2 regions of the Streptomyces sp. NPDC004610 genome follow, and region 1 is predicted to be linked to the other one. Evidence: riboswitches for the same ligand, from Rfam matches in the RefSeq annotation. Region 1 holds a riboswitch; the other holds the start of a gene.

Region 1 (7,589 bases):
TAGCCGTTGCCGTACTGGTCCTGGCCGTAGCCCTGCTGGTCGTAGGACTGCTGGCTGTAGCCGCCGGTGTCGTAGCCGGACCCGGGGCCGGAGCCGTACGCCTGGCCGATGTACGGGTCGGAGTAGGGCGGGTAGGGCTGCTGGTTGCCCGGGTCGTAGCCGTACTGCTGCTGGTCGTAGCCGGTGTAGCCGTCGTAGCCGTAGCTCGGGTCGGCGCCCTGGGCGGTGGCCGCGTACTGGTCCTGGGGCTGGTTCGCGGTCGCGTGGGAGCCGGTGTCGGCGTACACGCCGTAGGAGCCGGTGTCGTCGGGCATCGGCTGCGGCTGGTAGACGGAGGCGCCCTCGGCGGCCGGGGCGGTGGCGCGGGCCGGGGTGAAGACGTCGTCGCGCTCGTAGCCGTCCTGGTGCGGGGGGAAGGCGGGGCGCTCGCCGGTGGCGTAGGCGTCGTCGCCCTGGTGGCCGGTGTCGTCGCGTGGCCGGTCGAAGTCGCCGTAGTCTCCGGCGGCCCGGAGGTCGGAGACCTCCAGGGTGGGGTCCTGGTGCTCGGGCTCACCGCGGCGGCGCTTGCTGCCGCCGGGCCCGCGGCCGTTGACCGCCCAGCCGGCCGAGAAGCCGCGGCGGAAGGAGAGCGTGACATAGGTCTGTCCGACCGCGAACGCGGCGGCGCCCAGTCCGATCACCACGACGGAGGGGATCAGCACCCCGACGACCACGCCGAGGAAGCCGCCGAACGCCAGCAGCCGCCAGCGCAGCCGCGCCTTGTACTGGAGCAGCACCTCACCGAGCAGCCACAACGCGACGATGCCGAACGCGATGTAGAGGACCGTCCAGCCCATGTACGCCCCTCTCCCTGTGGCCGCTACGCAGTGTGGCGTATGTGAGTGCGACCGGTCTAGCTCTGCGGTGGATGGTGCAGACCCAGGTTCTCGTAGATCTCCAGTGTCGCCGTGGAGTTGTTGAGCGTGATGAAGTGCAGTCCTGGGACGCCTTCGTCCAGCAGTCGCGCGCAGAACTCCGTGGCGAACTCGATTCCCATGGAGCGTACAGCCGCCGGATCGTCTTTCGCTGTGAGGATCCGCTCTTTGAAGGTGGACGGAAGGTGAGCATTGCTGAGCTTCGGGAGTCGTTCGAGCTGCCGGACGCTGGTGATCGGCATGACCTCGGGGATCACCGGGGTGGCACAGCCCGCCGCCGTCACCCGGTCGCGCAGCCGGAGATAGGACTCGGGCTGGAAGAACATCTGCGTGATGGCGTAGTCGGCGCCCGCGCGGCACTTGTCGACGAAGTGGGCGACATCGCTGTCCCAGTCGAGGGAGCGCGGATGCATCTCGGGGAACGCGGCGACACCGACGCAGAAGTCGCCGGACTCCTTGATCAGCCGGACCAGTTCGGCGGCGTACATGAGGCCCTGCGGGTGGGCGATCCAGTCGCCCATGGGGTCGCCGGGCGGGTCGCCGCGCAGGGCGAGCATGTTGCGGATGCCGGCGTCCGCGAACTGCCCGATGACATTGCGCAGCTCGGTGAGGGAGTGGTCGACGGCGGTGAGATGGGCGACCGGGGTGAGGGTGGTGTCGGCGACGATCTGCTGGGTCTCCCGGACCGTGCTGGCCCGGGTGGAGCCGCCGGCGCCATAGGTCACGGAGACGAAGTCGGGCGCGACCGCCTCGACCCTGCGCAGCGCGTTCCACAGGCTCCGCTCGCCCTTGGCGGTCTTCGGCGCGTAGAACTCGAACGAGATCGTCTTCTTGCCCGTGGCGAGCATGTCACGCACGGTGCGGGCGCGGTCAGTCCTGGTGGACGCGGTTCCGAAGGCCATACCGGCAGGTTAGTGGCGGCTCGGCGGCACCCCAACCGGAGTCCGGAAATTTGCCCGATTTGCCCGGTCGCCGTCCACCCCTTGGACAGAACCCGGACAACTGCGTGGCCGAAACCACATCGGCTCTCCAGGCGGCCCCGAGCGGGGCGCGAGGCGCTCTCAGGCCCCCCGCAGCCGCTTGGCGAACTCCGCCGCCGCCGCGCCCGGGTCGTCCGCCTCGGTGATCGCGCGGACCACCACCACCCGGCGGGCGCCCGCGTCCAGCGCCTCGTCCAGGTTGGCCAGGTCGATGCCGCCGATGGCGAACCAGGGCCGGTCGGTGCCCAGCCCGGCGGTGTGCCGGACCAGCCCGAGGCCGGGGGCGTGGCGGCCCGGCTTGGTGGGGGTGGGCCAGCAGGGGCCCGTGCAGAAGTAGTCCACGCCGTCCTGGACGGCAGCCGCGGCGGCCTCGCCGTCGGCGTGGGTGGAGCGGCCGATGAGCACCTCGGGGCCGAGCAGGGCCCGCGCGGCGGGCACCGGGAGGTCGCCCTGCCCGAGGTGGAGCACGTCCGCCCCGGCGGCGTGGGCGACATCCGCGCGGTCGTTGACCGCGAGCAGTCTGCCGTGCCGCCGGCAGGCGTCGGCGAGGACCGCGAGATGCTCCAGCTCCTCGGCGGCCTCCATGCCCTTGTCGCGCAGCTGCACGATGTCGACACCGCCGGCCAGCGCGGCGTCCAGGAACTCCGGGAGATCGCCCTGCCGCTTGCGGGCGTCCGTGCACAGATAGAGCCGGGCGTCGGCGAGCCGCTCGCGCGCGGCCACGGGGTCGGGCATCTAGGAGTCCCCCCGGATCGCGATCCGGCCCGCTGAACCGCGCGGGCCGGATCGATCCCTGTCTAGGTGATGGTCCGCGTACATGGCTGTACGCGGCTCGGTGTGGATGCATGTCTGGAGCGGATGGATCAGGTGGATCAGGTGGAGCGGATGGATCAGGTGGATCGGATGGGTCCGTTCAGGGCGTACGGGCCGTCGTGGTCCGTACGCCTGACGGTGTTCGGCTCTGCGTGTGGGTGCGGGTGCGGATCAGACGGCGAGCGCCTGGGCGCGCCGCTTCACCTCCGTACCCCGGTTCTCGCTCAGCGCCTGGGCGGGGGTGCCGGGCAGACTCGGGTCGGGGGTGAACAGCCACTGGATCATCTCTTCGACCGTGAAGCCGTCGTCCCTGAGCAGCGTCAGGGTGCCGGCGAGGCCCTTGACGACCTTGTCCCCGTCGATGAAGGCGGCGGGGACGTGCAGTGCGCGGTTCTCACCCCGGCGTACGGCGATGAGCTGGCCCTCCTTGACCAGCTGCCGTACACGGGTCACCTCGACATCGAGCTGTTCGGCGATGTCGGGGAGGGTCAGCCACGCGGGGACGAGCACATCGATCTTTGCGTCAATCTCGGTCACGTCACCAAGACTGCCATCTGGGACTGACAGCCGGTAGCCGAGCGGCGTCCGCCCGGCCGTCCGGGTCGCCTCCCCGGCGGGTCCGGCCCGCCGGTCCAGGCGGGTCCCGGCCCTCGGTCTCAGCCGGTGCGGACCGCCGACTTCAGCGGCCGGGCCGGGTCGGTGAGCAGGCCGGGGTCCAGGGTGGCGCCCGCCTCGATCAGCCGCCGCCCCTGGGCCAGGTCCCTCGGGCGGCCCACCGCCAGCAGGGCGACGAGCCGTCCCCCGCGCAGCCAGCAGACGGACCAGGCGGGGCCCTCGGGGTCACCGCGCCAGACGGTGCTGTCGGCTCCGGCGTGATGTCCGGCGTACTGCACGAAGCGGCCGAACTGCTCGGACCAGAAGTACGGCACCGGGTCGTAGACGATGTCGGTGTGCCCGTCCTCGACGATGTTCGCGGCGACCGTACGGGGGCCCTGGAGGGCGTTGTCCCAGTGGTGGACGAGGAGGCGCTCGCCGTAGCGGGCGGAGGGGAAGGACGCGCAGTCGCCGACCGCGTAGACATCGGGGGCCGAGACGCGCAGCCGGGCGTCGGCGACCACCTCGCCGTGGGTGCCCAGCTCGATGCCGGAGCCGGTCAGCCAGGCGGTGGCGGGCCGGGCCCCGATGCCGACGACGACCGCGCCGGCCGCGATCCGCGAGCCGTCGTCCAGGACGACCGCGCCGGGCTCGACCCGGGCCACGCGCGCGTGGGTGCGCAGATCGGCGCCGCTGTCGGCGTACCAGCGGGTCATGGGCGCGGCGACCTCGGCGGGCAGGGCACCGGCGAGGGGCCGGTCGGCGGCCTCCACGACGGTCACCGCGCAGCCCGCCTCGCGCGCGGCGGTGGCGAACTCGGCGCCGATCCAGCCGGCGCCGACGACCACGATGTCGTGCTGGCGGGCGAGCACCGGGCGCAGCCGGGCGGCGTCGTCCAGGGTGCGCAGCAGATGCACCCCGGGCACGCCCCGGGTGCCGGGCAGGCGGATCGGTTCGGCGCCGGTGGCCAGCACCAGGACGTCGTACGGGACGGGTCCCCGGGTGGTGTCCAGCTCGTGGTCGGCGGGCCGGACGCCGGTCGCCTCGTGGCCGAGGCGCAGCTCGATGCCGAGGGAGGCGAAGTCGATGTCGAAGGCGGAGTCCTCGGCCTTGCCGAGCAGGACGGCCTTGGACAGCGGGGGACGGTCGTAGGGCTGATGGGGTTCGGCGCCGATCAGGGTCACGGTCCCGGTGAAGCCCTGTTCACGCAGGGCCACCGCCGTCTGCACCCCGGCCATTCCGGCACCCACCACGACCACCCGCCGGGCCGGTCCGGTCGCCGCCGTCTGCTCTCTGTCCACGCTCACCCGATCACTGTAGGCACCTGACGATGTGTCAGCCGGGTCCGCCCGCGTGGCGTCCCGCACACGGTGCTCCTACCCCGTCCCGGCGTCGGCGATCTCCTCGACCACACTCGTCCCGCTGCCCTCCTGGGACTCCCACTCCCAGGTCTCGGTGAGCCGCAGCCGTCCGTCGGGCAGTTCGCCGATCCGTGACGCGCAGTGACCGGAGGAGGTCGTTCCGTCGGTCTTGAGCTGGACGTAGCGGAAGTCCAGCCGGTCCCCCGCGCGCGTGCCGACCAGGAACCCGCGCACCACGTCCCCGCCCGTGTACTCGGCCCAGATCTCGCCGTTGTGCTCGTGGTAGGCGAAGCGGGTGCGGGTGCCCACCTGACCTGGGGCCTGATCGGCGACCGGGGCGAGGACGACACCGTCCAGCGAGCGGGGCATCGGCGCGGGCTCCCTTACAGAGGCGTGGTGGCACGGGCTAGGCTGCCCAACGTAGAGCACTCGCGGGAGCCCGGACGCACCGGGCTGAGAGGGAGGCTGGCGGCCTCCGACCGTACGAACCTGATCCGGGTCATGCCGGCGAAGGGAGGGGCCGAACGCCCATGCCGTCCGACACCCACGCACACTCAGGCACACTCTCGCCGGCATCCGACGTCCTGGTCGTCGGCGGGGGGATCATCGGGCTGGTCACCGCCTGGCGGGCCGCGCAGCGCGGGCTGGCCACGGCCGTGCTGGATCCCGCGCCCGGCGGCGGGGCCGCCCAGGTGGCGGCCGGGATGCTGGCCGCCGTCACCGAGCTGCACCACGGCGAGCAGACCCTGCTTGGCCTCAATCTGGCCTCCGCCGACCGCTACCCCGCCTTCGTGGCCGAGCTGACCGATCTCACCGGCCAGGACCTCGGTTACCGCCGCTGCGGCACCCTGGCCGTCGCCCTGGACGCCGATGACCGGGCGCATCTGCGCGAACTGCACATCCTCCAGCGGCAGTCCGGTCTGGCGTCGGAGTGGCTGTCCGGGCGGGACTGCCGCCGGCTGGAGCCGATGCTGGCACCGGGGGTGCGCGGCGGGCTGCGGGTCGACGGGGACCACCAGATCGACCCGAGACGGCTCTCGGCGGCCCTTGTGACGGCCTGTGAGCGGGCCGGGGTGGTCTTCCACCGGGACTGGGCCGAACGGCTGTCTGTGGCCCGGGACCGCGCCACCGGGGTCGTCACCCGCGCGGGCACCGAGCTGGCCGCCGGGCAGGTGGTGCTGGCCGCCGGGAGCCTGAGCGGCCGTCTCGCGGGCGTCCCGGACGCCGTACGGCCCCCTGTGCGGCCGGTGAAGGGGCAGGTGCTGCGGCTGACCGTGCCGCGGCCGTACGCGCCCTTCCTGAGCCGTACCGTGCGCGCGGTGGTGCGCGGCGGCAATGTCTATCTGGTGCCGCGCGAGAACGGCGAACTCGTCGTCGGCGCCACCAGCGAGGAACAGGGCTGGGACACCACGGTCACCGCGGGCGGGGTGTACGAGCTGCTGCGCGACGCCCATGAGCTGATCCCCGGCATCACCGAACTGCCGCTGACCGAGACCCGCGCGGGACTGCGCCCCGGCTCCCCGGACAACGCCCCGCTGCTCGGCCCGACCGACCTGCCCGGACTGCTGCTGGCGACCGGGCACTACCGCAACGGCGTCCTGCTCACCCCGGTCACCGGCGACGCCCTGGCGCACGCCCTCGTCACCGGTGAACTCCCCGGGGAAGCCCGCCCCTTCACACCCCGGCGGTTCACCGCCGCAGCCCTCACGGAGCAGCCCGCATGAACCGTACGAGCCCCATGGACCCGGCCGCCACGGGTACCGGCCCCGCCGCCGGTGCGCCCGCCCCGGTCACCGTCTCCGTCAACGGCGAGCCCCGCGAGATCGCCCCCGGCACGGCGCTGGACGCGCTGGTGCGCACCCTCACCGCGGCGCCCTCCGGGGTGGCCGCCGCCCTCAACGAGACCGTCGTCCCGCGCGGGCGGTGGGCCGCGACCGCCCTGTACGACGGCGACCGGGTGGAAGTCCTGACCGCCGTCCAGGGAGGCTGAGCCATGGCCGACGACCCCTTCGTCCTCGCCGGGACGTCCTTCGCCTCCCGGCTGATCATGGGCACGGGCGGCGCCCCGAGCCTGGATGTGCTGGAACGCGCCCTGGTGGCGTCCGGCACCGAGCTGACCACGGTCGCGATGCGCCGGGTCAACCCCGAGGTGCACGGCTCGGTGCTGTCGGTGCTGGAGCGGCTCGGCATCCGGGTGCTGCCGAACACCGCCGGGTGCTTCACGGCGGGCGAGGCCGTCCTCACCGCCCGCCTCGCGCGCGAGGCGCTGGGCACGGATCTGGTCAAGCTGGAGGTCATCGCCGACGAGCGCACCCTGCTGCCGGACCCGATCGAGCTGCTGGAGGCGGCGGAGACCCTGGTGGACGACGGTTTCACCGTACTGCCGTACACCAATGACGACCCGGTGCTGGCGCGGCGGCTGGAGGACGCGGGCTGTGCGGCGATCATGCCGCTGGGTTCGCCGATCGGCTCCGGGCTCGGTATCCGCAACCCGCACAACTTCCAGCTGATCGTGGAGCACGCGCGCGTGCCGGTGATCCTGGACGCGGGCGCCGGGACGGCCTCGGACGCGGCGCTCGCGATGGAGCTGGGCTGCGCGGGGGTGATGCTCGCCTCGGCGGTCACCCGCGCGCGGGAGCCGGTTCTGATGGCCGACGCCATGCGACACGCCGTGGAGGCCGGGCGGCTGGCCCGGCGGGCGGGGCGGATCCCGAGGCGGCACTTCGCCGAGGCGTCCTCCCCGGCGGACGGCCGCGCCGACCTGGACCCGGAGCGCCCGGCGTTCTGACCGGCCCCGGCCCGGACCTGTCCAGTACGGCCCTTTCCGGCCACCCGGCACGTACCGCCCGTACCGTCCCGTCCCGGTCACAAGTCTGTGGCAGTGTGTCACCCGAACGGTGGAACGGACGGTGCTGTCAGTGCCGGAT
Region 2 (7,589 bases), on a different contig from region 1:
GTGCGCCCGTGTACTACGCCATGTACCGGGAGGGCGAGATCGAGATCAACTGTGTCTCCGACAGTCCCGGCTACCCGGCGGTGCAGGAGTGGGCCGGCTTCCGTGAGACCGGTCATGCCCACGCGATCGGTCAGTGTCTGCTCTCCCAGCTCGACGAGGACACCCGCCGCGACCATCTCGACCGCTACCCGGTGCGGAGCATCACCCCGTACACCGTGCGTGACGAGAACGCCCTGCTGCGCCGCCTGGAACGGACGGGACGCATGGAACCGGTCGTGGAGCGGCAGGAATACGCGTTGGGGGTGGTGTGCGCCGCGATCCCGATCACGGTGGGCACCACGGCGGCGACCATCGCGATCTCCCTGCCCGTCCAGCAGGCCGACCGGCTGCTGCCCGCCACCCGTCAACTCCAGGGCGAGATCGGTCGCCTGCTGGGGTCACTCGCCTTCTCTATCAGTATCTGAAAACTCACTCCTTGTGATCTGCTGTGTACGTTCAGCAAGATGCCAAGAAATGTCGGGGTTCATTCCCGGCCAGTCCACCGGTACATGACGGGGTAGGCGATGCGCGAGTCCGCACAGACCGTTCAGGCAGAGGTCATGATGAACTTCCTCGTCTCCGAGGAACTGTCCTTCCGCATTCCGGTGGAGCTGCGCTACGAGGCCACCGATCCCTATGCCGTACGGCTGACCTTCCATCTGCCCGGGGATGCCCCGGTGACCTGGGCCTTTGGCCGCGAGCTACTGGTCGATGGCATGGCCGGCCCGTGCGGTGAGGGCGATGTGCATGTCGCCCCGGCCGAGGCGGACACCCTCGGCGAGACCCTGATCCGGCTTCAGGTCGGCAGCGACCAGGCCCTGTTCCGCTCCTCGGCGGCGCCGCTGGTGGCGTTCCTCGACCGTACGGACAAGCTCGTGCCGCTGGGCCAGGAGGGTGCGCTCGCCGATTTCGACGCGCATCTCGACCAGGCCCTCGACCGCATCCTCGCGGAGGAGCAGAGCGCGGGCTGAGCCATACGGCGACGGGGGTGGCGGAACGCTTCCTCAGCCGCCGGATGCGGGTCCGGGTGGAACCGGGGTGGGGTGAGGGTGACGGTGAGCTGGGGTTCGGGGGGTACGCAGGAACGGTTCTCCGAGGTGCTCTTGGAGGCAGCTCGGAGAAGCTTGCTCACCGCTTCCGCCGACGCCCCCGTCCGCTGCGGCCGAGCGCGGCAGCCGGGCGGTTGCCGGCCGGGGCCGCTCCCTCTCCCGCCGGGCCCGTCGTCAACCCCGCCGATCCCGCAGGCCCGGCGGGCGCCGCCTGTCCCACCGGCAGCCGACCCGGCGCCGGACGGTCGGCGGAGACGACCAGGGCGGCGAGGGCCGTGGTCACCGGCACCGAGGCGACCAGCCCGATCGAACCGACCAGGGTCCGGACGATCTCCTGGGCCACCAGCTCACTGTTGGCGACCGTCCCCACACTGCTCTGCGCGATCGAGAAGAGCAGCAGCAGGGGGAGCGCGGCACCCGCGTAGGCGAGGACGAGGGTGTTGACGACGGAGGCGATGTGGTCGCGGCCGATGCGGATACCCGCCCGGTACAGCCCGCGCCAGCCCATCGTGGGATTGGCCTCGTGCAGTTCCCAGACGGCGGAGGTCTGGGTGACCGTCACATCGTCGAGCACACCGAGCGAACCGATGATGATGCCGGCCAGCAGCAGACCGCTCATGTCGATCGTCGGATAGAGACCGTGGATCAGACCGGTGTTGTCGTCCGTGTTCCCGGTCAGCGCCGCCCAGTCGATGAACACCGAGCCGAGCACACCGATCAGCAACAGCGAGATCAGGGTGCCGAGCACCGCGACCGAGGTTCTCGCCGACAGCCCATGGCACAGATACAGCGCGATCAGCATGATCGCGCTCGCCCCGACCACGGCGACGACCAGCGGGTTCGAGCCCTGGAGGATGGCGGGCAGGATGAAGAAGTTGAGAATCAGGAAGCTGATGGTCAGCGCGACCAGCGCCATCACACCGCGCAGCCGTCCGACGAGCACCACGGCCAGCGCGAAGATCCCGGCGAGCACCGCCATCGGGACCCGCCGGTTGATGTCCGCCACCGAGTACTGGAGATCCTCGGGCGCGGACGGCTCGTACGCGACCACGACCTTCTGGCCCTGCTCCAGCTGACGTGACTGGTCGGGCTGGACGATCTCGGTGAATGTACGGCCCTTGTCGTCGCCGGTGTCGACCCGGATCGTCGCGCGCTTGCAGGTGCCGTTCGCCTGCTGGACGGCGGAGGAGCCCTCGGCGGTGGAGGTGTCGCCGGTCGGGGTGCCGCCGGAGCCGTTCACCGTGGCGCAGTCCACCTGGTCGACCTGGGTGACCGTGGCCTCCTGGGTCTGCCGGTCGAACCCGACGCCGGTCCGCTCGTGCGCCGGGGCACCCCCGGGCCACAGCACCGCGAGCCCGACCAGCACCGCGACACCGAACGGTACGAGGATCGCGGCGATGATCTTCCGCAGATGAGCGGAGACGGGGGTGGCGGGGCCGTGACTGTGGCTGTGAGAGTGACCGTGCCCACCGCCGGATGCATCGCCGGATCCGCCTCCATGCGTGCCTCCGCCCGCGCCACCCTGACCGGGCCCGTCGCCGTGACTGTGCGGGTCACCCTGACCGTCGTCTCCGTGACTGTGACGGTGACCGTGGCCATGACCGCCGGACCCGTCATCGGCGCCTTGCCCGGCACCGGGGTTCGGCCCGTAGGACCCTTGGGTGGGCCCCGGCCCGAAGCCCTGCCCCTGGGGCCCGCCGAAGTCCTGCGGCCGGGGCGGAGGCCCACCGAAGCCCGCCCCTGGCCCGCCGGGCCACCCTTGCTCGCCCGGCCCAGTCATCCGCCCCTCACGCCCAGGCATCTGCCCACCGGGCGGGTGCACTTGCCCACTCGGCCGGGGAACCTGCCCACCAGACGACCTCCCGGCCGAACCGGCTCCGCCGAACCCCCCGGGCCCACCGAACCCGCCCCGCCCACCGGGCCCCTCGGGACTTCCCGACCGATCCCCTGGCCCCCCTGACCGACCCCCAGGACCCGCGAACCCACCCCCAGCCCCACCCCCACCCGGCACAGCACCAGACGCACCCCCCTGAGCCCGCGCCCCAAGCCGACGCACGGAACCAGTCTCATAGTCCGGCCCGGAGCCCGCCCCAGAGCCTGCACCGGACCCACCCCCAGACCTCTCAACGGACCCTGATCCCAGCGCTGATCCCAGCCCCGAGCCGGCCCCCGTCCCCAGCCCCGATCCGGCCCCCGCCTCCACCCCCGAGCCAGAACCGGCCAAGTGATCGGACGGCCCGGACGGCGAGGACGGCCCGGACGGACCAGCCGACCCGGACAGACCGGCCGACCCGGACGGAGGACCATGCGGTGGCCCGGACGGAGGGACGAGAGGATCCTGCGGTGTGGTCACCGACCGATCATCGCAAGAACGGCAGGGGCCCTCTGTTCACCGCGCCCGAATTGACGCTAGCGTGGAGGCACCTTTGTACACGCGGGAGCTCGGAGCACCGGGCTGAGAGGGCGCTGACCTTCGTCTTCGCGATGTTTCACGTGGAACATCAGCCACCATGAGTGATGAATCCCATGGAACACCGGCAGACGGACATCGCTGCGTCGACCGCTGAACCTGTTACCGGGTAATGCCGGCGTAGGGAGTAGGTCTCATGACCATCAAGGACACAAGCACGCCTGCCTCCCCGCAGACCCCAAGCTCCAGCGGGGTCTCCGAGGGCGGAGAGGCCGGGAAGTCCGTCGGCTGGCACAAGGCGTATGTCGAGGGCAGCCGCCCCGACCTGCGGGTGCCGGTCCGCCAGGTGCACCTCACCAACGGGCGGTCGGTCACGCTGTACGACACATCGGGCCCGTACACCGATCCGCTCGCCGAGACCGATGTCCGCCGGGGACTGGCTCCGCTGCGGGAGAACTGGATCATCGCCCGCGGGGACACCGAGGAGTACGCGGGCCGTCCCGTCCGCCCCGAGGACGACGGGGTCAAGCACACCTCGCCGCGCGGCGGGCTGCGCAATCTGGACGCGGTCTTCCCCGGCCGCCCCCGTCAGCCGCGCCGTAGCCGTGACGGCGCCGCGGTGACTCAACTCGCCTATGCCCGCCGGGGCGAGATCACCCCCGAGATGGAGTTCGTGGCGATCCGGGAGAACGTGGCGCCCGAGGTCGTCCGCGAGGAGATCGCGGCGGGCCGGGCCGTGCTGCCCGCCAATGTCAATCACCCGGAGATCGAGCCGATGATCATCGGCAAACGGTTCCTGGTGAAGGTCAACGCCAATATCGGCAACTCGGCGGTGACCTCCTCCATCGAGGAGGAGGTGGAGAAGATGACCTGGGCGACCCGCTGGGGCGCCGACACGGTCATGGACCTGTCCACCGGCCGCAATATCCACACCACCCGGGAGTGGGTGCTGCGCAACTCCCCCGTCCCCATCGGCACCGTCCCGCTCTACCAGGCCCTGGAGAAGGTCGACGGCCGGGCGGAGGAGCTGACCTGGGAGGTCTACAAGGACACGGTCATCGAACAGGCCGAGCAGGGCGTGGACTACATGACCGTCCACGCGGGCGTCCGGCTGCCGTACGTACCGCTCACCGCCAACCGCAAGACCGGGATCGTCTCGCGCGGCGGCTCGATCATGGCGGCCTGGTGCCTGGCCCACCACAGGGAATCGTTCCTCTACGAGAACTTCGAGGAACTCTGCGAGATCCTCGCCGCCTATGACATCACCTACTCACTCGGTGACGGTCTGCGGCCGGGCTCCATCGCGGACGCCAACGACGAGGCGCAGTTCGCGGAGTTGCGCACGCTCGGGGAACTCAACCGGATCGCTAAGCGTTTCAATGTACAGACCATGATCGAAGGCCCGGGGCATGTCCCGATGCACAAGATCAAGGAGAACATCGACCTTCAGCAGGAGATCTGTGATGAAGCTCCGTTCTATACGCTCGGCCCGCTGACGACGGACGTCGCCCCGGCGTACGACCACATCACCTCCGGCATCGGTGCCGCGATGATCGCCTGGTGGGGCACGGCCATGCTCTGCTACGTCACCCCCAAGGAACATCTGGGCCTGCCCAACCGTGACGACGTCAAGACCGGCGTCATCACCTACAAGATCGCCGCCCACGCCGCCGACCTCGCCAAGGGACACCCCGGTGCCCAGGACTGGGACGATGCGCTGTCCGACGCCCGTTTCGAGTTCCGCTGGGAGGACCAGTTCAATCTGGCCCTCGACCCGGACACGGCCCGGGAGTTCCACGACGAGACCCTCCCGGCGGAGCCCGCCAAGACGGCCCACTTCTGCTCCATGTGCGGCCCGAAATTCTGCTCGATGAAGATCTCCCAGGACATCCGCCGACAGCACGGCGGGTCGAAGGCGGAGATCGAGGAAGGCATGGCCCAGAAGTCGAAGGAGTTCGCGGCGGCGGGCAACCGGGTGTATCTGCCCCTCGCCGACTGAGTCACCAGGGCCGGGGCCAGCCGGTCGACCGAGTCGCCGGGGAGCGGGTACTGGCTACTGGGGACGGGGAATGGGGACCGGAGTCGACTTGCCGACTGGCCGGGTCCGGTGTCCCCTCCTGCCGCAGAGGTTGCGGGAGAGGGGACGCCAGGGGCCCGGGCGGTCGGCAGACTGGGGGAATGACATCGAGTTCTCTGAGCAAGGGCGCCAACCTTCCGGTCGACTCCGCCCAGGTGTGGGTCGAGCTGTGCTGGACCGGAGGGCCCGGAGTGCCGGACGTCGACGCCTCCGCACTGCTGCTCACCGCTGCGGGGCGGGTGCGTGGTGACGCCGACTTCGTGTTCTACAACCAGCCGCATCACGCCTCCGGGGCCGTCACCCACCAGGGAAAGCAGCAGACGGGGGCGGGGTCGACGGACACGGTCGGGGTGAACCTCGGCGCGCTGGAGCCGGACATCGAGCGGATCGTGCTGTGCGCCTCGGCGGACGGCGGGACGTTCGGCCAGGTGCCGGGGCTGACCCTGCGGCTCCTGGACGCCGGGACCTCGTCGGAGCTGGCCCGGTTCGAGATGGCGGCGACGACCGAGACCGCGTTCATCGGGGGTGAGCTGTACCGGCGGCAGGGAAAGTGGAAGTTCCGTGCCGTGGGCCAGGGCTATGCCTCCGGGCTCGCGGGACTTGCGACGGACTTCGGCATCAGTGTCGACGAGCCGGAGAGCGCCCCGCAGACCCCGGCTCCCACCTCCACACCCACGCCCACCCCGGCGGCACGGGTGCCAGCCCCGGCCACTCCGCCCGCACCCCCGATACCCCAGGCGGCTCCCACCCAGCCCGCGCCCGGCCCGTCAGGGGCCTCCGGTCCCCGCCTCACCAAGGGCGAGGAGCAGCTGCCCGTGGACATGCGCAAGCGGCTGTCCCTGCGCAAGGAGCAGGTGGCGGTCAGTCTGCGCAAGCACGGCGCGGAGGGCGTCGTCGCACGGGTGATCCTCGTGCTCGACGCCTCGGGGTCGATGTCGCCGTTGTATACGCGCGGGGTGGTCGCCGATGTCGTGGAGCGAATGGCGGCGGTGGCGGCGCAACTGGACGACGACGGGGAGATGCAGGCATGGACGTTCGCGTCGAACCCCGCGCGGCTGCCCGATCTGCGGCTGGGGGAGCTGCCCGAGTGGCTGCGCCTGCATGTCCGGGTCGGACAGCTGAGCCTCTTCGGCCGCAAGAAGCCGCAGCGCGGGCTCCAGCCGGGGCAGGTGGACATGCGGGCGGTGGGTATCCAGAACGAGGAACAGAAGGTGATCGCCGAGGTACGCGACTACGTGAGAGGGCATCCCGCCGCGGCACCCACGCTGGTGCTGTTCTTCTCCGACGGCGGGGTCTATCGCAACGACCAGATCGAGAGGGAGCTGCGGGAGGCGGTGGAGGAGCCGGTCTTCTGGCAGTTCGTGGGACTGGGGAAGGCCAACTACGGGGTGCTGGAGCGGTTCGACACGCTGCCCGGCCGCCGGGTCGACAACGTCGGCTTCTTCGCCGTGGACGACATCAGCTCGGTCCCCGACGCGGAGCTGTACGACCGGTTGCTGTCGGAGTTCCCGAACTGGATCACGGCCGCGCGCCGCGCGGGGATCCTCTGACACTGGCGGGATCCCTGGCCCACGACACCACCACCAAGGCAGCCCACCCACCCAACCACCACCAAAACAGCCCACACACCCACCCACCCACCACACGCACACGCCCCCGCCACGGCACGCCGTGAGGACCGTCACCGGTCGGTGCCTGCCCGCCCCCGTCGGCGGGTGTACCGGCTCGGTTCCGGTCCGGCGGCGTCCGTGCGGGAGCGCAAGGGACGCGGGGCGGGACTACTCCGGCTTGTGCTCCGGCCCCCCGAAGTCCGGGCTGGTGTAGTCCGGACTGCTGAACCTCGGGCGGGAGCCCGAGGAGCCGTCGCCGGGGCTGGTGAAGCCGGGGCGGTCGTAGCCCAGGTGCGGCATCCGGCCGCTCGGTGCGGACGGCGCCGTACTGTGCAGGGCGGCCGGGCCGGGAGCGGTGGCGAGCGCATCGCGCAGGAACGGCATGATGCCGCGCTCCAGCAGCG

Evidence for each region. Region 1 has a riboswitch for thiamine pyrophosphate ahead of thiO (glycine oxidase ThiO). Riboswitches for the same ligand answer to the same signal wherever they lie in the genome.
Region 2: it holds a riboswitch for thiamine pyrophosphate, as region 1 does, so the genes downstream of both, thiC (phosphomethylpyrimidine synthase ThiC) here and thiO (glycine oxidase ThiO) in region 1, are expected to answer to the same signal.

Annotation. Positions count from the first base shown of each region.
Region 1 covers NZ_JBEXLA010000006.1:170,557-178,145, reverse strand. Annotated here, with positions in the region: gene ABZX40_RS08845 (hypothetical protein) at 1-836, opposite strand, end outside; gene metF (methylenetetrahydrofolate reductase [NAD(P)H]) at 893-1,816, opposite strand; gene thiE (thiamine phosphate synthase) at 1,976-2,629, opposite strand; gene ABZX40_RS08830 (Rv2175c family DNA-binding protein) at 2,879-3,244, opposite strand; gene ABZX40_RS08825 (FAD-dependent oxidoreductase) at 3,364-4,539, opposite strand; gene ABZX40_RS08820 (hypothetical protein) at 4,678-5,031, opposite strand; TPP riboswitch at 5,084-5,195, shown strand; gene thiO (glycine oxidase ThiO) at 5,193-6,386, shown strand; gene thiS (sulfur carrier protein ThiS) at 6,401-6,652, shown strand; gene ABZX40_RS08805 (thiazole synthase) at 6,656-7,450, shown strand.
Region 2 covers NZ_JBEXLA010000013.1:65,625-73,213, reverse strand. Annotated here, with positions in the region: gene ABZX40_RS16750 (helix-turn-helix domain-containing protein) at 1-464, shown strand, start outside; gene ABZX40_RS16745 (SsgA family sporulation/cell division regulator) at 564-1,010, shown strand; partial or broken gene ABZX40_RS16740 (YibE/F family protein) at 1,168-2,607, opposite strand; TPP riboswitch at 3,513-3,702, shown strand; gene thiC (phosphomethylpyrimidine synthase ThiC) at 3,695-5,497, shown strand; gene ABZX40_RS16730 (VWA domain-containing protein) at 5,677-7,125, shown strand; gene ABZX40_RS16725 (hypothetical protein) at 7,354-7,589, opposite strand, start outside.